One region of the Winslowiella toletana genome, then DNA from elsewhere that is predicted to be linked to it. Evidence: predicted binding sites of a transcription regulator. Region 1 holds the regulator's gene; each other region holds the start of a gene.
What was found. The regulator LexA, encoded in region 1, represses DNA repair genes until DNA is damaged. The targets are predictions, from matches to a motif close to TNCTGTATGTACATACAGNA.
Positions count from the first base shown of each region.

Region 2: RIN69_RS13240 (YebG family protein) is a predicted target of LexA. The motif match lies at 1,524-1,543, and genes of this name have one in related genera.
Region 3: sulA (SOS-induced cell division inhibitor SulA) is a predicted target of LexA. The motif match lies at 4,152-4,171, and genes of this name have one in related genera.
Region 4: RIN69_RS13690 (DinI-like family protein) is a predicted target of LexA. The motif match lies at 1,798-1,817, and genes of this name have one in related genera.

Region 1 covers NZ_CP134152.1:4,552,365-4,558,318, forward strand. The annotation lists gene RIN69_RS20705 (hypothetical protein) at 1-1,031, shown strand, start outside; gene lexA (transcriptional repressor LexA) at 1,099-1,707, opposite strand; gene RIN69_RS20715 (diacylglycerol kinase) at 1,813-2,181, opposite strand; gene plsB (glycerol-3-phosphate 1-O-acyltransferase PlsB) at 2,310-4,748, shown strand; gene RIN69_RS20725 (RHS repeat-associated core domain-containing protein) at 4,922-5,954, shown strand, end outside.
Region 2 covers NZ_CP134152.1:2,836,698-2,842,651, forward strand. The annotation lists gene RIN69_RS13230 (acetyltransferase) at 1-399, shown strand, start outside; gene RIN69_RS13235 (tellurite resistance TerB family protein) at 425-1,081, opposite strand; gene RIN69_RS13240 (YebG family protein) at 1,194-1,508, opposite strand; gene purT (formate-dependent phosphoribosylglycinamide formyltransferase) at 1,645-2,823, shown strand; gene RIN69_RS13250 (bifunctional 4-hydroxy-2-oxoglutarate aldolase/2-dehydro-3-deoxy-phosphogluconate aldolase) at 2,866-3,504, opposite strand; gene zwf (glucose-6-phosphate dehydrogenase) at 3,729-5,204, opposite strand; gene RIN69_RS13260 (MurR/RpiR family transcriptional regulator) at 5,590-5,954, shown strand, end outside.
Region 3 covers NZ_CP134152.1:1,805,434-1,811,387, forward strand. The annotation lists gene RIN69_RS08450 (Lon protease family protein) at 1-1,491, opposite strand, end outside; gene matP (macrodomain Ter protein MatP) at 1,677-2,135, shown strand; gene ompA (porin OmpA) at 2,208-3,275, opposite strand; gene sulA (SOS-induced cell division inhibitor SulA) at 3,625-4,131, opposite strand; gene RIN69_RS08470 (TfoX/Sxy family DNA transformation protein) at 4,346-4,963, shown strand; gene yccS (YccS family putative transporter) at 4,966-5,954, opposite strand, start outside.
Region 4 covers NZ_CP134152.1:2,932,336-2,938,289, forward strand. The annotation lists gene RIN69_RS13670 (DUF6388 family protein) at 29-352, shown strand; gene RIN69_RS13675 (CsbD family protein) at 684-932, shown strand; gene iraP (anti-adapter protein IraP) at 974-1,264, opposite strand; gene RIN69_RS13685 (hypothetical protein) at 1,340-1,633, opposite strand; gene RIN69_RS13690 (DinI-like family protein) at 1,872-2,114, shown strand; gene RIN69_RS22920 (YnfU family zinc-binding protein) at 2,242-2,418, shown strand; gene cspE (transcription antiterminator/RNA stability regulator CspE) at 2,602-2,814, opposite strand; gene RIN69_RS13700 (hypothetical protein) at 3,142-3,408, opposite strand; gene RIN69_RS13705 (S24/S26 family peptidase) at 3,868-4,191, opposite strand; gene RIN69_RS13710 (DNA polymerase V) at 4,194-4,430, opposite strand; gene RIN69_RS13715 (hypothetical protein) at 4,582-5,379, opposite strand; gene RIN69_RS13720 (hypothetical protein) at 5,379-5,954, opposite strand, start outside.

The sequences.
Region 1 (5,954 bases):
TTTTATCTTTTATTTTTCTTTGCTGTAGTATACCTGCCTTTGCCTATGACCCTTGCCGTGATTTGCAAATATTGTGGCAAATGGATGATAACTCACAGGCAATCCCTCCAATAACCGTCAGTAATGGTAGTACAGCGGATTACTTTGATATCACTTTACCCGGGTTACCGTCCACCGCACCAGGAAGCGTATCATGGATTCAACGTTATAATGTTCCCTTTGGCACGAATAATATTGCAAGTGGAAACGGCAGCAAGAACCTGGCGACATGGATAGCATTACCCGCTGGAGGGGGCGATATCTCTCTGGGTGACGGATTGACGGGCCGTATAGAAATTATTTCCGGAAACTATCTTGTGCGCGGAATATATTCAGGTTTTCAGACCTATTCTGGTCCGTACAAATTTCCTAATTGGGTGGGAAATTTTCCGAGCAGTCTTAATGTCGGATCCCGTTATCCGCTGGTCGAAAACTCTTTTACTGAGACAAAACTGCGCGTTTATATCACCAAAGGGAGCGCTTTTTCCGGCACATACAACGTGAGAATTCCAATAAAGATCGGAGCTGAAGAGTGGTATAAGGGAGAAAAATACTGTTCTGGTGGGGGTGGGGTTGAGCTGGCAGTGGCATCTATGCAAAATCGATTTGCTCCAGTGCAGGTTAATGTGATGGCCAGCTGTTCTTTGACCGGAGGCAGTAATATTGCCATTAATCATGGAAAAATAACTACCGCACAGGCTCGTAGCGGACACTCTTCAAGTACTAATTTTGGGATTAATTGCGGGAGCCCGTCTAACGTGCAGTTAACCTTTGAGGGGGTTCAGCCTGTCTCCGGAGAGGCCAGAAATGTGACGAAGTGTGGTAATAATGGAAAATGTACATTGACGGTTGATGATAATGCCAGTTTTGTTGGTGTTGTCGATGGCAGTAAAAATTTTAAGATAAGCTCCGTCTATCAGACCGTTGGATCCAGCACCCCTGACTCAGGCGCTTTCTCGGGTAATGCAATATTGAGAGTTCTGATGCAATAAAATAGACAATGTAAGTCACGGCGCGTGCCTGCGGAGGATAACAGCACGCGCTAAAGGAAGTAGAAGGTTACAGCCAGTTGCCGTTGCGAATCACACCGACCGCCAGACCTTCAATCGTCAGGGTTTGCTGACGAAGATCGACCACAATTGGCTGAAAATCACTGTTTTCAGGCAGTAACTGAACCACATTACCTTGTTTCTTCAGTCGTTTGACGGTGACTTCATCGTCAATACGCGCTACGACAACCTGTCCATTACGCACGTCCTGAGTCTTATGCACTGCCAGCAGATCGCCATCCATAATACCGATGTCTTTCATCGACATGCCGCTGACGCGCAACAAGAAGTCTGCATTAGGTTTAAACAGATTGGCGTCGACCTGAAAATGGCCTTCAATATGCTGTTCTGCCAGCAATGGTTCACCCGCTGCGACGCGACCGATCAGCGGCAGGCCGCTCTCATCTTCCATCATCAGACGAATGCCGCGCGAAGCGCCGGAAACGATCTCAATCACACCCTTACGCGCCAGGGCTTTCAGATGCTCTTCCGCGGCGTTGGGGGAACGGAAACCTAATTGCGAGGCAATTTCGGCGCGTGTAGGAGGCATACCCGTCTGATTAATATGGTCACGAATCAGATCATAGACCTGCTGCTGCCTTGCCGTTAATGCTTTCATTCCGCCCCCTGGTTGTTTATACAGTCGCTGTGAGTATATACAGGTATTCGCTGCTTTGAAACCTAAAGCTGCGTAAAAAACGACTGCTTGTCAATTTCTGCCTGGTCAGGCGAAATGTGCCCATAACAGCATTATCCAGACAAATACCGCTAACAGAATGGTGAGTAACACCGCCGCAGACCCCATATCCTTGGCGCGTCCGGAAAGCTCATGCATTTCACTGCCGATCCGATCCACCACCGCTTCTATCGCGCTGTTAAGGATTTCTACGATAATCACCAGCAGTACTGAGCCGATTAGCAGTACACGAGTGATGGCATCCACATCAAGCCAGCAGGCAATAACGATCGCCACCACTGCTGCGATCAACTCCTCGCGAAATGCGGCTTCATGCTGCCAGGCGGCACGCAAACCTTTCCATGAATAACCTGCTGCTTTCACAATTCGCGCAAGGCCGGTTACATTATTTGTCATAATCAGGGAACCCTTTGAGATGTTTAACGTCCACCAGAGGGTGGCGCACGTATTGCAACACAACAGATCTTAATAGCGCTTTCTGGTATGCTTGCCGCGCTTTGCTAACAAGAGGCTTCATGTTGTCTATGTCAGGTTGGCGTAATTTCTATTACAAGTTACTAAACTTACCCCTCTCATTTTTGGTGAGAAGTAAGGCTATTCCGGCCGATCCGGTAGCTGAACTCGGGCTCGATAGTTCGCGCCCCATTATGTATGTATTGCCTTATGATTCAAAGGCGGATCTCCTTGCATTGCGATCGCAATGTCGTAAACGCGACTTGCCCGATCCGTTGGAGCCGCTGGAAATCGATGGCACGGTTTTGCCACGCCACGTGTTTATCCACGATGGACCGCGCGTGTTCCCCTACTTCGTTCCCAATCTGGAGTCGGTAAAGCTGTTTCACGAATATCTGGATCTACACCGCAGTAATCCCGATCTTGACGTGCAGATGGTGCCGATTTCCGTCATGTTTGGCCGTGCACCGGGTCGCGAAGTTCAGGGTGAACAGACGCCACATCTGCGCGTGCTGAACGGCATTCAGAAGTTTTTTGCCGTTCTCTGGTTAGGACGCGACAGCTTCGTGCGTTTCTCTCCTACCGTGTCACTGCGCCGTATGGCGACTGAACACGGCACCGATCAAACTATCGCCCAGAAGCTGGCCCGCGTTGCGCGTATGCATTTCGCTCGTCAGCGTCTGGCGGCGATCGGCCCGCGTTTGCCGGTGCGTCAGGAGCTGTTTGGTCGGCTGCTGCAATCCAAAGCCATCGCTAAAGCGGTCGAAGATGAAGCACGCAGCAAAAAAATCTCCCATGAGAAGGCACAGCAAAACGCAGTTGAGCTGATGGAAGAGATCGCCGCTGACTTCTCTTACGAAGCGATTCGTCTTACCGACCGCGTGATGAGCTGGACGTGGAGCAAGCTTTATCAGGGCATTAACGTCAACGGTGGCGAACGTGTTCGTCAGCTGGCGCAGGATGGCCATGAAATCGTTTATGTTCCCTGCCATCGCAGTCATATGGACTACCTGCTGCTGTCGTATGTGCTGTATCACCAGGGCTTGGTGCCGCCGCACATTGCTGCCGGTATTAATCTGAATTTCTGGCCTGCGGGCCCGATCTTCCGTCGTCTGGGTGCGTTCTTTATCCGCCGTACTTTTAAAGGCAATAAACTGTACGCCACGGTGTTCCGCGAATATCTCGGTGAGCTGTTTACCCGCGGCTATTCGGTGGAATACTTCGTCGAAGGGGGGCGTTCGCGCACCGGGCGTCTGCTCGATCCGAAAACCGGTACCTTGTCGATGACCATTCAGGCGATGCTGCGCGGCGGTAACCGCCCTATCACGCTGGTGCCAATCTACATTGGCTATGAACACGTGATGGAAGTAGGCACTTACGCCAAAGAGTTGCGCGGTGCTACCAAAGAGAAAGAAGGCTTTATGCAGATGGTGCGCGGTTTACGCAAACTGCGCAATCTCGGCCAGGGCTATGTTAACTTTGGTGAACCGCTGCCGTTGATTAACTATCTGAATAAGCATGTGCCTGAATGGCGTGATTCTATCGATCCGATTGAAGCTCAGCGCCCGGCCTGGCTGACACCGGCGGTAAATGATATCGCTCAGCGCGTGATGGTGCGGATTAATAACGCCGGCGCGGCCAACGCCATGAACCTTTGTGTCACCGCGCTGCTGGCTTCTCGTCAACGTTCATTAACGCGCGAACAGTTGACCGAGCAGCTCGACTGCTACATCCAGCTGCTGCGTAATGTGCCTTATTCGCCTGACGCTACCGTACCGGATATGACGGCGGAAGCGCTGCTGAACAGCGCGCTGGGAATGAATAAATTTGAAACCGAGCAGGACAATATCGGTGACATCATTATTCTGCCGCGTGAGCAAGCGGTGCTGATGACTTACTATCGCAACAATATCCATCATATGCTGGTGTTACCGGCGTTGATTGCCGCCATTGTGCAGCAACATCGCGAAATTTCGCGCGCGGAGCTGTTGCGTCAGGTCAGCGTTATTTATCCGATGCTGAAAAGTGAGCTGTTCCTGCGCTGGAATAAAGAGGAGCTGCCACAGGTACTGGATGAGATGATCGCTGAATTGTCGCGTCAGGGTCTGGTCACTGCCGATGAGAGCACTCTGCGCCTGAATCCGTCACGCTTCCGTACCCTGCAGCTGCTGGCCGCAGGGGTACGCGAAACATTGCAACGCTATGCGATTACCTTCTCAATTCTCAGTGCAAATCCGGCGATTAACCGGGGTTCACTGGAAAAAGAGAGCCGCACTATGGCCCAGCGCTTGTCAGTGTTGCACGGGATTAATGCCCCGGAATTCTTTGATAAGGCGGTATTCTCTTCACTGGTGCTGACGCTACGTGATGAAGGCTATATCAGCGATACCGGCGATGCTCAGATTGAACAGACGCAGAAAGTGTACCTGCTACTGGCCGATCTGATTACTCAGGAAGTACGGCTGACGATTGAGAGCGCAGCGGCGCTTGAAGTCTTAACGAAGCCTTAATCGCTGATTTATGCCGCATGAAAAACGCCCGATAACTTATCGGGCGTTTTTTTTTGCTGCGCAAGCGGAAAACATCCTGTAACCGCCCCCGCAGGGTGATAAATGTGATTTGAGCTGCCCCCCAGAGTGTCATTTACTCAATCTCCTTGCTTTATCACTTACAGGAGTTGGCGATGAGTGTTTCTTTACTGGGATTTAACGGCGAGCGTTTCGATCCGGCTAATGGCGCAACGCAGCTGGGCAACGGCTATCGTGCTTATTATCCCGCCCTGCGGCGTTTTAACTGCCCGGACAGCTGGAGTCCGTTTGGTCACGGCGGGATTAATCCTTACGCTTATTGTGTCGGTGACCCGATCAACCGCACCGATCCGTCAGGACATTTCAGCTGGCAGGCCGGGCTGGGTATCGGGATGGGGCTGCTGGGAATATTGGGAATACTGGGCGCGGTATTTACCGCCGGCGCTTCTCTTGTGGCAGCGGGCAGTCTGGGTGCAGCGCTGGCAGCGTCCTCAGTGACGGCACTGACGGTGGGCACGGCGGGCGTGGTGGCGGATGTCACCGGCGTGGTGAGTCTGTTAACCGCACAGCACAATCCAGAAGCTTCCGCACTGCTGGGATGGCTGTCGCTTGCCAGCGGCCTGTTGTCATTAGGCGCTGGTCTGGCTGCCGGAGGCTATCGGCTGTTAAATAAAACCGTGCAGCAAAGCAGTTACACCGCCCTTGCGGCTGAGCCTATCCTGTCGTCCGAACTTCCTTCTGCGGCGAGCCTGACGTCTTTTGAGGAGTTAACACATAACGGTTTGATTATGCGCAACATTATGCAGCATCTTTCGGGGCTGGACGTTGATAGTTTACGCGCGACATCAAAAAGCATGCTGAATAATGTTCATCGTGCAGTGGATAATATAGAAAATTACACCATCAAGATAAAACGCTGGGAGAATGAACATTTGGTATCGATAGGTCTGCTCGAGTCGCTGAAAGAGAATCCGATGCATATAACTGCCCTGGAGACCGTCAGAGAAATATGGCGCGGGCACTATCCCTATACTCCGCCCTCGCAACTCAACCTCAATAGCATAAATCCTGCCAGCGCCGGATTTATGGCGATAAACCATTCAGGCGAATCATCAAGCACAATGATGAGGTATTCAGCCACCCGATGGGATAGAAAATTTATAAAACAGGTTAATATTCGTAACCGAA
Region 2 (5,954 bases), 1.7 Mb from region 1:
CGCTCAGTGAGCGCAACCCATGACTTTCTCTCTGTACAGGAGATCGCACGCCTGAAGATTTGCGTTGAAAATGAGTATCTTCCCAACGTTAACACCTATGTGTGGCTGGATAACAACCGGCGGCCGGGTGGATTTATTGGCGTAGTGGAACAGCGGATTGAAATGCTGTTTATTGATCCCGATCTACGTGGTCAGGGCATCGGCAGGCAGCTGGTCAATTTTGCTGTTGGCCAGCTAGCCGCCCGCGAGCTGGACGTTAACCAACAGAACCCGCAGGCGACCGGATTTTATCTGAGTATGGGATTTGAGATAACCGGACGCTCAGCACTGGATGCTCAGGGAAAACCCTATCCTTTACTGCATATGCGCCTGCCAGAGAGTGAGAACAGGCCAGATTAGCGGCCGGACTTGTCCGGCCTGACAATCAGGCAGTGAGTTTATTCTTCTCTTCGCGGATATCGTTTTCAATGCCATCCCGGACATCTTGCGGGATTTTCAGCGCGTCGCCCAGCGCCTGCAAATAGCTGCGCTCCATAAAATGGTCAACATCAATTACCGCATTACTCAGGAAGTAAAGTTCCAGCGCTTCTTCTTCATTGCGGATGTCATGAGCCAGCAGTTGCGGGTCGAGTGGTTGCTCGATAGCTTGTTGGATAAGCTTTTCGCCCTGCGAACCAATGCCTAACTGATGCACATTTTGTTCAATTGACTGACGTTCCTGCGCATCGATATGCCCGTCACTTTTCGCGGCAAACACCAGCGCTGTGATTAAGCGTGCCGCACGGGAATCAACCGGCGTTTCACTCTGGCCGAATTGTGGTTCATCGCGGTGGGTTTCACTGACGCGCTGTTTGTATTTGTTCCATAACACGGCACCTACCGCCGCGCCACCGCCGATAATCAACGCGTTTTTACCGTATTTGGTCAGCAGGCTACGCGACGACTTGTTGGCGATCAGCAACCCCGCAAGACCGCCGAGCGCACCTGGCGCCAGCATTTTACTCAGCCCTTCGCCGCCGCTTTTACTGCCGCTTTTGCTGTTACCCAGTACCGACTGAATTTGTTGTAGCCAGTTATTCATCTTATTTCCTTTAAAAGAACCGATGAACTTCAGAGTAGAACAACATGCGTCAAGAAGCGTAAGCAGAAGAAAAGTCGGGAAAACATCGGATCGCCTGAATGCGACCCGACGATTACGCCACTTTTACCGCACGCACCGGCTTACTTTTACCCTGCTCTGCCTCGTCATCAGACGCGACGGCGGCGCTGCTTTTTGGCAATTTACTGGTGCGCAGGATGTGGTTTACCGCATCTTTATTTTCTGCCAGATGCATGCCCAGCGCTTCTTGCTGCGCTTCATCCAGCTCAATACCGCTTGTCATCAGCCAGTCAGTGAAAACTTCTGCCATATCAAGCATTTTGTCATAAGCATCCGCTTCTTTTTTACTGGCAAACGTCATCTTTTCCTCACCTTTTCTGACAACGACATATTTTACTTCGATAGCCATGATTTTCGCCCATTTAACTGTATTTATATCCAGTATAGCAGCAGCTTTTTTTGCGATCAAGCCGGCGAAGCAGATGTGCACGCAATCGTTTTCGTTTATACTGCGCGCGATTTTTTCATCTCTTCAGGTAGGTATTATGTCGACTCTTGGAACCGCGCTGCGCCCTGCCGCAACTCGCGTGATGCTTTTAGGTTCAGGTGAACTGGGTAAAGAAGTGGCGATCGAATGTCAGCGTTTAGGCGTTGAAGTAATTGCTGTAGATCGCTATGCCGATGCACCCGCGATGCATGTGGCTCATCGCAGCCATGTGATCAACATGCTGGATGGCGAAGCGCTGAAGGCACTGGTTGCGAAAGAGCGTCCTGATTATATCGTGCCGGAAATCGAGGCCATTGCCACCGATATGCTGATCGAGCTGGAAAAACAGGGTCAGCGCGTAGTACCGACTGCCCGTGCCGCCCGCCTGACGATGAATCGCGAAGGTATCCGTCGTCTGGCCGCTGAGGAGCTGGCGCTGCCAACCTCCAGCTACCGCTTTGCCGACAGCAAAACCGCTTTCCTGCAAGCCACCGAGGAAATTGGCTTCCCGTGCATCATTAAGCCGGTGATGAGCTCATCCGGCAAAGGCCAGAGCTTTATCCGTACAGCTTCACAGCTCGATCAGGCATGGGACTACGCGCAGCAAGGTGGCCGCGCCGGAGCAGGCCGGGTGATCGTTGAAGGCGTGGTGAATTTCGATTTCGAAATTACTCTGTTGACCATCAGTGCCGTCGACGGCATCCACTTCTGCGCACCAATTGGTCATCGCCAGCAGGATGGCGATTATCGTGAATCCTGGCAGCCGCAGCAGATGAGCGAGCTGGCGCTTAAGCGCGCCGAAGAGATTGCGGAGAAAGTGGTCAGCGCCTTAGGAGGTCATGGACTGTTTGGCGTCGAACTGTTTGTCTGTGGCGACGAGGTGGTGTTCAGCGAAGTGTCACCGCGTCCGCATGATACCGGTATGGTAACGCTGATTTCACAGGATCTGTCTGAGTTCGCGCTGCACGTGCGCGCTTTCCTCGGCTTACCGGTTGGCGGAATCCGCCAGTATGGCGCGGCGGCCTCAGCGGTAATTTTGCCGCAGTTGGACAGCGATAACCTGCAGTTTAGCGGCGTGCCGGCAGTGCTGGGTGCTGGTCTGCAGCTGCGTCTGTTTGGTAAGCCGGAGATTCGCGGTCAGCGCCGCTTAGGCGTTGCGCTGGCAACCGGAGACAATATTGATCAAGCCGTCGAGCGCGCGATTGCCTGCGCAGCGGGCGTGAAAGTCAGCGGCTAACATTGCAGGGGCGTAGTTAAAACGCCCCTGCACTTTCAGCGCTTAACGTGCGCCCGCCACCGCTTCACGCGCCAGATCGGTAATTCGCTGATAATCTCCGGCTTCCAGCGCATCCGCGGGCACCAGCCAGGAACCGCCAATACAGAGCACGCTTTTCAGCGCCAGATAGTCACGGTAGTTGTTCGGCGTAATGCCGCCGGTCGGGCAGAAACGCACCTGAGGGAATGGACCGCCAATTGCCTGCAGCGCTTTCACGCCGCCGTTGGCTTCCGCCGGAAAGAATTTGAACTCGCGCAACCCGTATTCCAGACCGGTCATCAGCTCTGACACCGTGCTGATACCCGGAATCAATGGAATCGGGCCTTCAACCGCCGCTTTAACCAGTGACTCAGTCAGTCCGGGACTGATGACAAATTGCGCCCCCGCTTCCGTCACTTCCGCCAGCTGCTGAGTATTCAGCACGGTACCTGCGCCGACAATCGCCTCCGGCACCTGCTGGATTATCGCACGCAGCGCGTCCATCGCCACCGGCGTGCGCAGCGTCACTTCCAGCACGCGAACCCCGCCCGCAACCAGCGCTTTCGCCATCGGAACAGCATGTTCCAGTTTATTGACGACGATAACCGGAACTACCGGTCCGGTTGTCAAAATCTGTTCAGCGCTCGTCTTCCAGTTCTTCATCAGTGTCGTTCTCCGGTCGAGCCTGCTGCCTTTTCCGGTGGCGACAGCGGGCGAAAGTGACGCGCATCCGGCGTCAGGAAAGTGATAGCGCATCTACCATACATGATTTAGCTGAACGGCGTCCATGCCATCAGGTGATTTTTAAAACTGCGGTTCATTTTTTCAAATCCCCGACAACACCGACAAAAAAACCCGCCGAAGCGGGTTTGATTATTAACGATTAATTACTCGAACTCATTCCAGGAGCGGCCATCACGGGTAATCATCGCTACGGAGGCGACGGGGCCCCAGGTACCTGCCTGATAAGGCTTAGGCGCTTCGTTATCCGCAGCCCAGGCATCCATGATGGAGTCAACCCACTTCCACGCCTCTTCCACTTCATCGCGGCGCACAAACAGCGCCTGGATGCCGCGCATGGTTTCCAGCAGCAAACGCTCATAAGCATCGGCCAGATGCGACTGGTTAAAGGTTTCGGAGTAGCTTAGATCCAGCTTGGTGGTTTGCAGGTTATGTTTATGATCGAGACCCGGCACTTTATTCAGAATCTGAATATCCACGCCTTCATCTGGCTGCAAGCGGATAGTCAGTTTATTCTGCGGCAGCTCTTGCCAGGACTCTTTAAACAGGTTCAGCGCCGGGTTCTTGAAGTAGACCACCACTTCAGAACATTTGGTTGGCAGACGTTTACCGGTACGCAGGTAGAACGGCACACCCGCCCAGCGCCAGTCATCAATATCCACCCGGATCGAGACAAAAGATTCGGTATGGCTGGATTTGTTTGCGCCCTCTTCTTCGAGGTAGCCCGGCACTTTTTTGCCCTGCACAAAACCAGCGGTGTACTGACCACGCACGGTTTTTTCACGCACGTTAGTGTGGTCGATACGGCGCAGCGAGCGCAGCACTTTAACTTTTTCGTCGCGGATTCGGTCAGCAGAGAGGTCTGCCGGTGGCGACATGGCAATCATGGTCAGAATCTGCAGCAGGTGGTTCTGAATCATATCGCGCATCTGACCCGCCTGGTCGAAGTAACCCCAGCGGCCTTCGATACCTACTTCTTCTGCAACGGTAATCTGCACGTGGTCAATCGTGCGGTTGTCCCAGTTGGAGGCAAACAGCGAGTTAGCAAAACGCAGCGCCAGCAGGTTCAGTACCGTCTCTTTACCCAGATAGTGGTCGATACGGAACACCTGGCTCTCTTCGAAATACTCGCCAACCTGGTCGTTAATTTCGCGTGAGGTCTCCAGTGAGGTGCCCAGCGGCTTCTCCATCACCACGCGTGCCGGCATCGCATTCAGCTTCGCCTGGCCCAGACCTTTACAGATGGCGCCAAAGGTGCTTGGCGGCATCGCGAAATAGTTAATCGTCACGCGTTTTTTCTGATCCAGCATCTTGCCCAATTTCGGGAAGTGTGAAGTCTCATTTACGTCGAGGTTACAAAAATCGAGGCGGTTGCTGAGCTTATCCCAAAGTGCCTCATCGATTTTCTCTTTCATGAAGGTTTCCAGCGCTTCACGCGTGACTTTGGTATAAGCAGCTTTATCCCAGTCTGCACGGCCAACACCGATAATGCGCGAGTCTTCATGGATCTGACCGGCTTTTTCCAGTTGATACAGTGAAGGCAACAGTTTCCGGCGTGCAAGATCGCCCTTGGCACCGAAAATAACCAGATCGCATGCCTGGGCTGTTTGTGTTACCGCCATTTTAATCTCCTCGTTTCCGGATGAATCTGACTTGCGGATTCCGTAATCAGTCAGACTCTTAATTGTAATTTTCTTTCAATACAATGTACTTCTTTGGCTATGGCGCGTAAACCTGCGCGGCGTCTGCCAGGCCAATGTATTTGCCAATGTCCAATTTACTGGCTGTTTAAATCAGCAATAGGTCAGTTTGTGCGTAATTTTTCGACTTTTTTGTTACCGTTTTACCATTATGAAAATCAGACCCAGCTCATACTCTGATAAAAAATGTAAAGATTGGCCGTCTGGCTCTGCCTGTCATCCGTTATGGCATTGTATATTCTCTACAAAATGACATCGATTTCTCCTTTGAATGAAATCGTCAGAATTGATGAGTGGTTATCCCCCGATGAATATGCTGGAAAAAATTCAGACTTCTGTTGAATACCTTAGCAAATCTGAACGCAAAGTTGCTGAGGTGATCCTCGCCGCGCCACAAACCGCCATGCACTCCAGCATCGCCTTGCTGGCGCGTGCAGCGGAAGTCAGTGAGCCTACGGTTAATCGCTTTTGTCACCGGCTGGAAACCAAAGGGTTCCCCGATTTTAAACTGCAACTGGCCCAAAGTCTGGTCACCGGCACGCCGTATGTCAGCCGTAACATTGATGAAAATGACAATGTCGACTGTTATACCGGCAAGATTTTTGAATCGGCGATGGCCGGTCTGGACCAGGTACGCCAGCATCTTGATATCAGCGTGGTCAACCGTGCGGT
Region 3 (5,954 bases), 2.2 Mb from region 1:
GCCCTGTTTACCGTTAAGATTACGCTGACGACAGACCTCAAAGAAGCCTTCGATCTTTTCATTCAGCCCGCCTACCGGCTGCACATTGCCGAACTGATCAACGGAACCGGTGACGGCAATCTGCTGATTTATTGGCTGGACAGCCAGAGCACTGACCAAAGCACACAGTTCAGCCAGCGATGCGCTGTCGCCATCGACTTCCGAGTAAGACTGCTCAAACACCAGTGATGCTGAGAACGGCAGTGGCTGATCGAGCTGCATTTCGGCAATCAGATAGGCTTGCATTATCATCATGCCTTTCGCATGAATATTACCGCCTAATTCAGCTTTACGCTCAACATCAGTGAATTCGCCGTCGCCTGGATGTACGACACAGCTGATACGGGAAGGTTCACCAAAGGGACGCGGATGGCCGGGAAACTCGATGACTGACAGTCCGTTAATCTGACCGATGGCTTCGCCTTCGGTTTCAATCAGAATCTGATCCAGTAAGATTTCATCACGCACGCGCTCAGAGAGATAATTTTCGCGCCATTCACGGGCGCTGAGGGCGGCGATCAGGCTTTCACCGGTCAGCAGCGGTTGCTCGCTGTATAATGCCGCTTCACGCAGCTGGCGGCCAAGCCATGCCGGACAAAGCGGTACGTTTTCCTGGTCGCCAGTGTAACGTGCCGCTTCGCGCAGTAAAACCGGCCAGAAATCAGCATTGATAGCGGGAAGCGCTAACTGTCTGGCCAGCTGGCTGGTCCACTGGCACCACAGGCTGAGATCGCCTTCATCAGCAATCTGCAAGTTTTCTTCAAACTCACTGTAGATGCACAGCGACGCCAGTTCTGGCTCCATTTCCTGAAAGTCAGCCAGCGCGTCGCGCTCGCCACTCAGTACCAGCCTGAACTGCATTGGCATGGAAGGAATGGAGACCGGCAGTGGACGAGTGTCATCAGGTGATAACCAGTCAAAGCGCTGACGCGTAATAATTTGCTTCAGCCGTAGCCACATTAGCGGTTGAGCCAGCAGGCTGCGCAGCGACAGCACCAGCGTGCCGCCGTTAACGCGGTGTAGCAGTCCTGGCTCTAACGTAATGCTGTTATGATGAATGCGTACGCAACCGAAGAGCTGTTCTGGCTCAATCCAGTCGGCATAGCTGATTTCGCCACAGGTGGCAAAGCGGTCGTCCGCAATGCGGGCGGCCTGCCAGCTGATCTTTTGTTCATTGACCTGATACACGCCACCGAAAACCTGCTGCTCGTCATCCGTCAGGCTTTGCAATGCCGAGGTCAGTAACGGTAAGTAGTCTGGATTTTCCGCACATTTCACCAGCATCAACGGGAAGGCTGCCGAAGACTGCTGCAGTAAACCTAACGCATTGATTAGACGAGGCTGTACCGCAGACAGGCTGTCAGTATCGTCATCAAATGCCTGGGAAAAAAGAGGCTGGTAGCTGTCTGTATCGGGCTGTAGGGCGCGCCATTCTAGTCGGTTACTGGTCAAAGTTATCGATTTTATCTGAATTGAGGAAAAGCGCGATTATACAAGATTTCAGCCGGTTAAGCACAGAAGAGATGCATTTTGCCCCTGCGAGAAACCTCACCCTGTTCAATCGTATGGTTTTCTCTGCCGCAATGCGGAAAAAAGCTGTTATTCTTAACTTGTTACGTGGTCACGATGAGATCCCGATGAAATATCAGCAACTCGAAAACCTTGAAAGCGGATGGAAATGGACTTACCTGGTAAAGAAACACCGGGAGGGGGAGTTGATCACGCGTTATATCGAAATTAGCGCGGCGCAAGAAGCGGTGGACGCGTTACTGGCGATGGAAAACCGGCCGGTGGAAGTACTGAAGTGGATTGAGTTACATATCAATCCGGCGCTGGATAATCGTATGAAGCAGACGATCCGTGCGCGACGCAAACGCCACTTTAATGCCGAGCATCAACATACCCGTAAAAAGTCGATCGATCTGGAATATCTGGTCTGGCAGCGGTTGGCGGGACTGGCACAGCGGCGTCACTGCACGCTGTCAGAAACCATTGTTCAGCTGATCGAAGATGCCGAGCGTAAAGAGAAATACGCCGATCAGATGACCTCATTGAAGCAGGGACTGAAAGATATGCTGGGTAAACCGGAAGAGTAAGCCTCATTTTTTTCAGCTTCGACAGAAAATAAAAAACCCCGCCTTGGCGGGGTTTTTAATCACGAAGATAACTTAAGCCTGTGGCTGAGTTACAACGTCTTTGATGCCTTTAACTTCGATTTCTACACGACGGTCTGGCGCCAGGCAGTCGATCAGGGCATTACGGCCTTTCACGCTGTCACAGGTGTTGCCAGTAACTGGGTTAGATTTACCCTCGCCACGTGCAGAGATTTTGTCAGCCGGGATACCTTTAGAGACCAGGTAATCAACCACGGACTGAGCACGTTTCTCAGACAGCTTCTGGTTGTACTGCTCAGAACCGATGCGGTCGGTGTAACCCAGAACCAGTACGGAACCGTCTTTAGGATCCATAGAGCTCAGCTGGGTGTACAGCTGATCCAGAGCCTGCTGACCTTCTGGCTTCAGAGTAGATTTGTTGAAGGTGAACAGAACGTCAGACTTCAGGGTGAAACGCTTGGTTTCTACAACCGGAGCTGGTGCTGGAGCTGGTGCTGGTGCTGGTGCAGCAACATCGTCCTGACCGAAACGGTAAGAAACACCCACGCTCAGCATGGAGTTGTCTGGACGCGCGCCAACGGTGCTTGCGTCACCGATGTTGTTAACCCACTGGTAGTCCAGACGGGTAGCCCAGTTTTTGGTCAGCGCATACTCAACACCAACAGCTGCCAGCGGGGAAACGCCGGTGTCGTGATCGCTGATGCGAACGCCGTTGTTGTTCTGAGTAGAATCAGCACGCCAAACCATACCACCCAGACGGGTGTAGATGTCCAGATCGTCAGCAATTGGGTAGCTTAACTTAGCTGCCAGCTGAACGCCCTGAGCCTTGAAAGCGCCGTTTACTTTGTCGCCTTTGTTAGGCATGCGGCCCAGCCAGTCATAGCCCAGCTCGAAGCCCAGATATGGATTAGCCTGATAACCCACGAATGCACCAGCGCCAAGCTGGTTTTCATGAGATGGACCATCGTTATCTACATAACCGTTACCGTAGTAACCTTTGTCGTGGTACTGAGACCAGCCCAGTTTAGCACCGGTGTACCAGGTGTCATCTTTCGGAGCGGCCTGCGCTACGGTAGCGAAGCCAGCCAGTGCCACTGCAATTGCGATAGCTGTCTTTTTCATTTTTGCGCCTCGTTATCATCCAAATAGGCAATGAGCTTTAAATTAAGCCCTTGGTTTAATCCTTCGCCGGGTTATCAAGCTCGATTATTACTCTACCGAAAAACGGAGGTTATTGAGCACCCTGGCGAGATAAAGTCTACAACGTACCAGCAAACTTACAAGTAGGATGTGATGGCGCGCAGTAAAAAAACAGTGTTTCATACATAAAATTTAACATTTTAAGGGCTATTTTATGCATTAAATCTGGGAACTTTTTGCGGCTAAACCTTTGCGCAGCCGCGCCAGAGCAGAATCAGTGTGTTATGAAGAAGTAATTGTAAAAAAATCCTGGGATAAATCTTATTTTTACTTAATGATACAAAGTAGAGTGAATTTTTAGCCCACTTTCTGGTCTGGCGGAGGACGAAACGCAAAACTGAGGTCGCATAATCAGACCCAAAGCCTGGCCAATTGCTGCTGCTTCATCCAGCCGACGACGATCGTCGCTGTCGATATCTTCCGGTAACCACCCCAACACAACGCTGTAATTTCCCGTCTGCAACGCTTTAATCATCGCGTCTACGGTGCTGATTTGTCCGGCCTGTGGAATCTGCATCACTTTATCCAGTGGTAAACCCGACTGCAGCAACCAGCGACGGCTTAATTTTTGTGGCGGCGTCAGCCACAACTGCCAGCGAGATTGCGTTCCCAGCTGCTGAAGCAGCGGTAATAACAGCATTTGCGTCATGCCTGGTTGATCTTCACTGTAAGTCAGTTCACTGATACATCCACCTGAAACCGACGGCACAGAGGGCGTGTGACGGGAAGGATGAATCACAGCATTAGCAGATTGAGTTTTCAGCAGATGAGTACGCATATTTTGTTCGCTCGCAGTGTTACTGTATGGATATACAGTAACTAGCTTGTGGATAAAGATCAACCTCAATTTCTGAAAACATCTCGCAGATTAAAATGAAAACGAGATGCAAATGGATTTAATGATTGAACCTGTTACGCGAATTGAATATTTTCTAATTTCATGTAAAAGAACGTTTTTTTGCATTCTCACCCGCATGCTAAAGGAGATTTGCATGAATAACTCTAAACAAAGGATTGAGCAGTCCAAACGTTATCTTTCCTCACTGGGCAAAATTGATACGCGTACGCAATTCGGCGGATACAGCCTCGCGGTAGAGAAAATTGTCTTCGCCGTGGTGGCGGAAGGGGAGCTGTATCTGCGCGCTTGTGAGCAGATACAGCCCTATATCGGAGCAGGCCGTATGCCGCCGCTGGTGTTTCAGAAGCGTGGAATGCCAGTGGCACTGAACTATTTTCGCGTCGATGATGCGATGTGGGAACAACCCGAAACGCTGTTGGCACTTTCACGATGGTCTCTGAGGCGGGCACAGCAACAATGTCTCGATAAGATGGCTAATCCACGGGTAAAAGATCTGCCGAATATGGGGCTACGGCTGGAGATGATGCTGCGTGAAGTGGGCATTTGCTCGGTGCAAAGCCTGCGGGCAGAGGGATCGAAGCAGTGCTGGTTAAAACTGAAAGCGGCGCATAAAAATATCGGTTTAAGTATTTTGTTCGCGCTGGAGGGGGCAATATCAGGACGGCATCAGGCAGCGCTGTCTGATGCCGTCACGCAAGAGCTTCGTGACTGGTTCGATTGCCTGAGTCTTTGTTCTCAGGCTGAAAAGTAAGGCTAGAGCGAGTGAGAGATCTGCTTTTTCAATGCAGCGATCTCCGGTAAAAGAGCCACCAGTAAACCCAGTTGTTGTAGAACCAGTGGCTCTTTGGTTTCAGGCGCAGGCTTAATTTCTGCCATTCTTTTGCTCAGATTCTCCAGCATCTCTCTGGCCTGCTGCTCGTCAACCGTATCGACCTGCATTACGCCTTCTGCATAGCAGACGGCATCATCCAGCAGCTGCAGCATAGCGGAACGGGTAATTTTTTCCCGATGCGCGCCCAGTGCAGAAATATAGCTGAGAAACGAGTGATTGAGATAGAGCAGGCGAAATGCCGCCTCCAGCAGTGCCGGATTGCGGTTCGACTCCGTTGACATATTGGAGACCACGGAGGCCAGTTCAGCATCACTGTTATGTGCGTCACGGCGTGCAATACGGTAATCAAGGCGATTATCTTTGCCCTGATGATACTGCACTAAAATCGCGTCGAGATAGCGGCAGTTGGCATTCAGAGTGCGATCGGTTACCGCGGGTAAACGACGAAATTTCCAGTCAGGCCACATATAGCTCACCGCCAGCCAGGCAATACCACAACCGAGTAAGGTATCGACAATGCGGGGTACCGCCACTTCAAAGCCTTCACCGAGCAGGTTAAAGCACAGCAGCACCAGCAGGGTGATAAACAGTGTGGCATGGGCATAACGGATATTACGAAAGGCAAAAAACAGCACGCCGGTCAGCACTATCAGCATCAGCTGTCCGTCTGTTGAAGGAACCAGCCACAGCATTGGCAGGCCGACGGCAATCCCGGCCAGCGTACCAAATATACGTAATGCCAGGCGTCGTCGGGTGGCGTTGTAGTTAGGCTGGCAGACAAACAGACTGGTTAACAGTATCCAGTAACCATGCTGCAGCCCGGTTATCTGGATAAAGGCATAGCCAACACAAAGCACCAGCGACATTCTGACCGCATGCCGAAACAACGCCGATTCAGGCGTCAGATGGC
Region 4 (5,954 bases), 1.6 Mb from region 1:
GGCGGATTGAATCAAAAGGAAAACTGCCATGAAAACCCCTGAAGAGTACTACACCCTTGCCCGCGCCATGTTTTTACAGGCGCATCCTGATTTCCAGGCCGGGCTGGATAAAATCAGCGAACAGGATGCACGAGCGCTGGGTATGACGCAGGAAAAATTGAAAGAGATTCAGGCCGATCGTATCTATGCCGCTTTTCTTCGTGCCAAAAAACAGGATGCGATGCTGTTTTCAATTCAGCTGGCCGAACCAGATAAAGCCGTAGCGGCCAAGGCGATAGAAAAATACCTGCGTACCCACGCTGAAGCGCTGGGCATGACCTGGGAAGAATTCTGCATAAAGAATGAACTATAAGCATTCAGCCAGTTATAAGAACAGGACTGCCAGAAACATGCATCGCATATACTCCTCCGACCAGGGGGTTTTGTACAATTATAGTTGTACAAGTTAGAGGTTATTGTATAAGTTTAACAGGCGAGTAACATCGCTGATTACCCTTGTAACGAATCGTGCTTTTGCACGGCCTTTGGAAGTGTTACTGGATTTCCACTTCCAGAGGTTCTTTTTTTGCCCTCCCTCCCCCCAATGCAACATTTATAAACATCTGACTCTGCAAGCTTTCCAAATCATGGTCTACGATTAATAGTGTCTCGTATTGAGGACTCAACACACCTAAGGAGAAGCTATGTTTGAACAGGCAAAAGACAAAGTTGATGAAGCAATTGGTGCCGGTCAGGAGCAGTTTGGTAAAGCAGCAGGCTCTTCTGAACATGAATTAAAAGGCAAAGTACGCCAGAAGCTGGCACGTGGTAGCTATGCGGTGGATGACTTTGTTGATACTGTTAAACAACAAACCAAAAGTTCTCCACTGGCTTCACTGGCGGTAGCAGCGGGTATTGGTTTTGTACTTGCTAAAGTGATTGGCCGTAAATAAGCCGATATTGAGCCCGCCGTCGCGGGCTCAATTGCACTGGCTTACTCAGTTACCGTTGATTGTTCATCAACATAGCGCGTTACCGCCAGCAGACGATTAACGTGGATCAGCAACAGATCAACATCGGTCTGTAAAAACTCAACGGAAGTTCCTGCCGCAGTCATAATTGCATTCTGGATGTTCTCGGAGATATTGTTGGAACCCTCCTTTCCTGCAGTCAGCAACAGCGCGGCAATCAGCAGTGACTGTGCCTCAACCTGAGCCGCCAGCTCTTTGGCATCAACGTCCATCTTAGCCATTTTCATTAAAATATCGATGACCAGTTGCTTCATTATTGTTCCTCTGTGTATTCCTGTCATGAAACTATCACCAGACGGATCATCTGGTAAACAACCCGGCTGAAAATATCAGTCAGCGCTCATCGCTTTCACACGCGAGTAGCCGTAGCTGAAAGTCTGGTCGCCCGGACAAACCAGCACCAGCACATCACCCGATTGCGCTTCGCTCAGCATTTCATCCAGTTCAGTATCAAACTCTTTGCTCAGATTTGGCAGTGCCATCAGCATATCGCCCGGATAATCTTCGTTGTCATCCACCGGCATATCTTCAATGCGTGAACCTTTTACTACGTAAATCAGCAGTTGCTTATCATCATGCAGCACTTCTGCTTTTAAGTGTTTACCCGTGGGGTGCTTTGCCATACCTACTCCTGCAAAATTGTTGACTGCTGGCAACGACACAGCGTCTGATAACCCTGGTAAATTACCACCACTGCCGGGGCTTCGAAAAGCCAGCCAGCGCGATAACCGGTAATAATCCACAAAATCGGCTAACAAATCGTCATTCAGCCTGCGACAACCATTGATACTGTATTATTATCCAGTATTATTAGCGAAGCACATTACAATGACAAGGTTTCTCACAGAGAGGTTGACAGCAATGTTCGTCGAGTTGATTTACGATAAGCGCAATGTGGCAGGGCTGAACAATGCCAATGAAATGATTCATGAGGAACTGGAAAAACGCATCCATCGCGCCTTCCCTCATGCACTGGTTAAAGTTAAACCGATGCAGCGTAACGCCATCGAAACCGACGCCAGTAAAAGTGATAAAGCGATTATGGCGCGAATTATTGAAGAGATGTTTGAAGAGGCCGATATGTGGCTGGTGGCAGATTTTTAAATTTTAAGCAGACATATTGATCTTTAACCCTATTATCGCCTGCCGATTAAACAGACAATATAAGGCGGGCTATTGAAAATAATAGAGCGTAAACTGAGCTACCGGTCACAATGAGATCAACAAAATGATGAATCTCGACAGCTTACGCTTTTTTCGTAACCGCACGAAACAAATAACATGCCCATCATGTTCAAATAGCAGCAAACAGCAATCATCCAAAATCGCTAAAAACCAGACGCTGATTTGCGCACACTGCGGCCACTATTTCACTTTAACGCAGCGCGATAAAGAAAAAATATCCTGACTGCGCCGATAAATAACGGCTTAATTCTTTCTCTGATAATTATTTCCAGAACGCCTAATCGTATTTCACTTGCCGTTTAGCTGATACAAAAAAACCCGCACAAGGCGGGTTTTCTTTTACAGGCTCTTAACTGCTCCGGTCGCTGCCATCATCGCTGTCGTAAGAGGCCTGCGGCGTCATCACTTAGCGTGCGATAACGTTGGTCGCTGAAGGACCTTTAGCGCCGTTCTCAACAGAGAACTCTACGCTCTGACCTTCGTCGAGGGTCTTGAAGCTATCGCCCTGGATTGCAGAGAAGTGTACGAATACATCTTTGCTGCCATCGGTAGGAGAAATAAAGCCAAAACCTTTCTCAGCGTTAAACCATTTTACTAAACCAGTCATTTTGTTAGACATAATACTTTCCTCTGAATTTCATAAGCCTTTTTTAATCAGGCGGACAGGATTGCTTTGCAGATAATACTTATGAGCAAGGTAATAAGAAGAATCAGGGAAAGAGATATCTGAGATAACGCTCGAACTGAGAACTGCTTTAATAAAATCGCTTGGCATAAATAGGTCTGTATCACAAACCGATGCGCTATTTACACATGTAACGATTTTTTTAGCAAGCATTATCATCGTTTTATTTTGTCAGCGTAATGTAAATGCGACGGCTTAATTTCATTTGCCGCAAAAAAAAAGACCCGCATAAGCGGGCCCGTTGTAGCAAGTATCAACCTGTCAGGCTTCGTTATCGATGCGATTGGCTTCAATCTCTAAATCCTGAACGGTTTTTTCCAGTGCTTCAAGCACCGCACCCTGTTTAGTCAGCAGGTCATTGATCGCTTCAGCGAACTCTTTGTTCTGATACTCACCTGCGTCAAACGCCAGCCAGTGTGTTGACAAGGTTTCCGTATTGGTCTGCGCATAGTGACGCATCTCTTTCAGCTGTGAAGTCACATCACGTAAATGATCGGTCGGCGTTTTCAGAGTTTCATTATCACTCATGCTGGTTCCCTTTCTGGTTAATTAGCGTAAAAAAATCAAACTACACAGCTAAATGTAGTAGCAAATCACCGTTTCGCCTTAGGAATAATCGGAAGATGTTAGCAGCATGTTTTTCAGGCACAAAAAAAGCTGCCAGCTAAGCTGGCAGCTTTCAGATATTCCTTGGCCTTTCTCCGGCGCTTATCTCCGGCACTCGCGTTATAAGCGGCGTTAGCTCTGTCAAAGGTCAGATACTATTATGCATAACTATTTTTAAACAAACATTACATAGCGCACAGTTTTAGCAGTAATCAGAATGGCTTTAAACTTGCATATTCATCATGCAGCATTCCAAAAAAAAGAATGAGTTAGATATAGCTAAGAGCGAGTAAACGCAGAGCCTTGCCGCAAGTTGATGTGATCAGCTAGTCTAGTTCACGTAACCTTGCGGCAATTTTTTGCCCCATACATGCCCCATGATCAGATAATCGGCCTTTCCGGTTCGTGAATCTTCAGAATCTCCGCTGTCACAACGCCTACCACTTCCAGTTCTTCCAGCACAGAACCTTCGAACGCTTCCCCCTCAGGCGTTATCAGACTCCTTCCCATTATCTTTCCGACCCCACACTCTCCCATCAGCTCGTAATAAATCATGCTGCCGCTTTTGGGTGGCACGCTGCGGTCAATGACAAGTAGCCGATCCCCGATATCACAAATCATCGTCGATGCCGGGTTCGCAACAACGAAGTCGTCAATCGTCAGGCGCTTCTCAATGTAATCGTTAGCCGGTGATGGAAATCCCATAGTTACCTCACGTTCGGGTTAAACAGCATGAATGTCCTGTCATCACCTTCCTGGGTGGATATGTCCCTGAACTGGTCGACGTGATGCTCTATCCAGCGGTTAGCCTCCGCGAGCGTCCAGTGCCAGTTGACCTTAGCCAGCTCTGTCGTGAAGTCTCTGGTTGTAACCGTTCGGCCGGTGCGCGGGTTGATTTTGACGGCTGAGCGGAAAGCCGCGTCGATTTCGTATCGTCTTGCCATGAATGATTAGCCTGATAATTACTGTATGTGCATACAGTATTATTGATCGAGAGGATTGATCAAGTGACTAAAGGACAGGTTTATGTAGGGTGTTGAGATGCGGGGATATTTAGGTGGGATAAGCCCGGACATTACCGGGCTATGATGTCAATTAGCTGAATCTGGTTCGGCTGCTGCTGTAGTCCGCCGTAAGCACAGATGAAGCCGAAAGTCCCGAAGCAACAAGGTCATCGAATCGGGTGCGATAAAATGATCCGGCGAAACTTCGAGTCAGTGATGTTGATGTGCCAATGTATCGTTGCGAGGAATCAGACGGCATGGTGTTGGCCGTAGCCTGAAATCCGCTGTCATAGACCGACACCTTATCCAGCCACATAATAACTTTCTGTTGAGTCCCATCCTCTGAAACCTGACACTCCACTGCAAACTGGTGTACATCCCCGTTATACAAAGGCATCAGCGCCGACGTGACAACATAGTTTTTTGACAAACAACGAACTTCTATAGTTGTTGCTGCGCCAGAAGCATCGCAGGTTGGCAAAAGACGCAAATAGGTAAATAAACTATTATAGGCGGGGCCAATATTCAGGGTCTGGTTATTCGATCCGCTTACGCCACCATTGGTTATTTTTAACCAGACAGTGAAAAGCCAGTGTTTGTCGCTCAGCGCCGGCACAAACTGAGATGGCAATTGAAACTGGTCAGATTTAACACCAGCCCACGTCATGCCACCATTAGCGTATTCATGTGCGAGGGAAAGCACTCCTGTGCTATCTTCATAACTCAATGACTTAATGACCGCTCCGGTCGCATTCGATGCTTTACCACCCGACCACTGACTGGACATGTCAAAAATAGCCCTGGTGCCTTTGTTTATTGATTTATCACGGTATAGCTTAACGCCAGTATCCACAGTGACGCCAGTCAGTTGTTCAATTCTTCCGGCCATTAAATTACCCACCCTTTTAATTTCATAAAGTTATAAACAAATTCCGCGTTAATTTCTGCTCCTACGCCTAAAGCATACTCCGGCGATAGAGAAACGCCGGAAGCACCCGGAGTTAATGTTTGCGCAGGGTGAAGAACGTCGTATCGCAATGTGTTTGGCGTTGCATCCTGCGCCATTAATTCAGCATCACGTTCATAATCAGGATTGCCGTGAGCAATAAAATTCGCTCTTAAATCCACCCCGTCTATTTCACAGTAAAACTCTGGAAATTCAGACTTCAATGCGGCGTTCAATGCGGCCATCTGAATATAACCGCTTGAGCCAGATGGCTCACTGCCATTATTGAAGTCAGGAAGTATCACAACCCTCTTCCCCACGTTCTTCAAATAATTAACCATCGCGATTGCATTTTTAATAATGGTCTCGGTCTGATTAATATTGTTACGCCCTAACCAAAATATATTTATAAACTCGTCGTTTAGTGGAACTTCCACATCTCCGGATGTGCTGTTAGCGACACCGCGCGTAGTGAATGGTCTTACATAAAGCGCCACCGGCTCAGGTACGTTCACCGC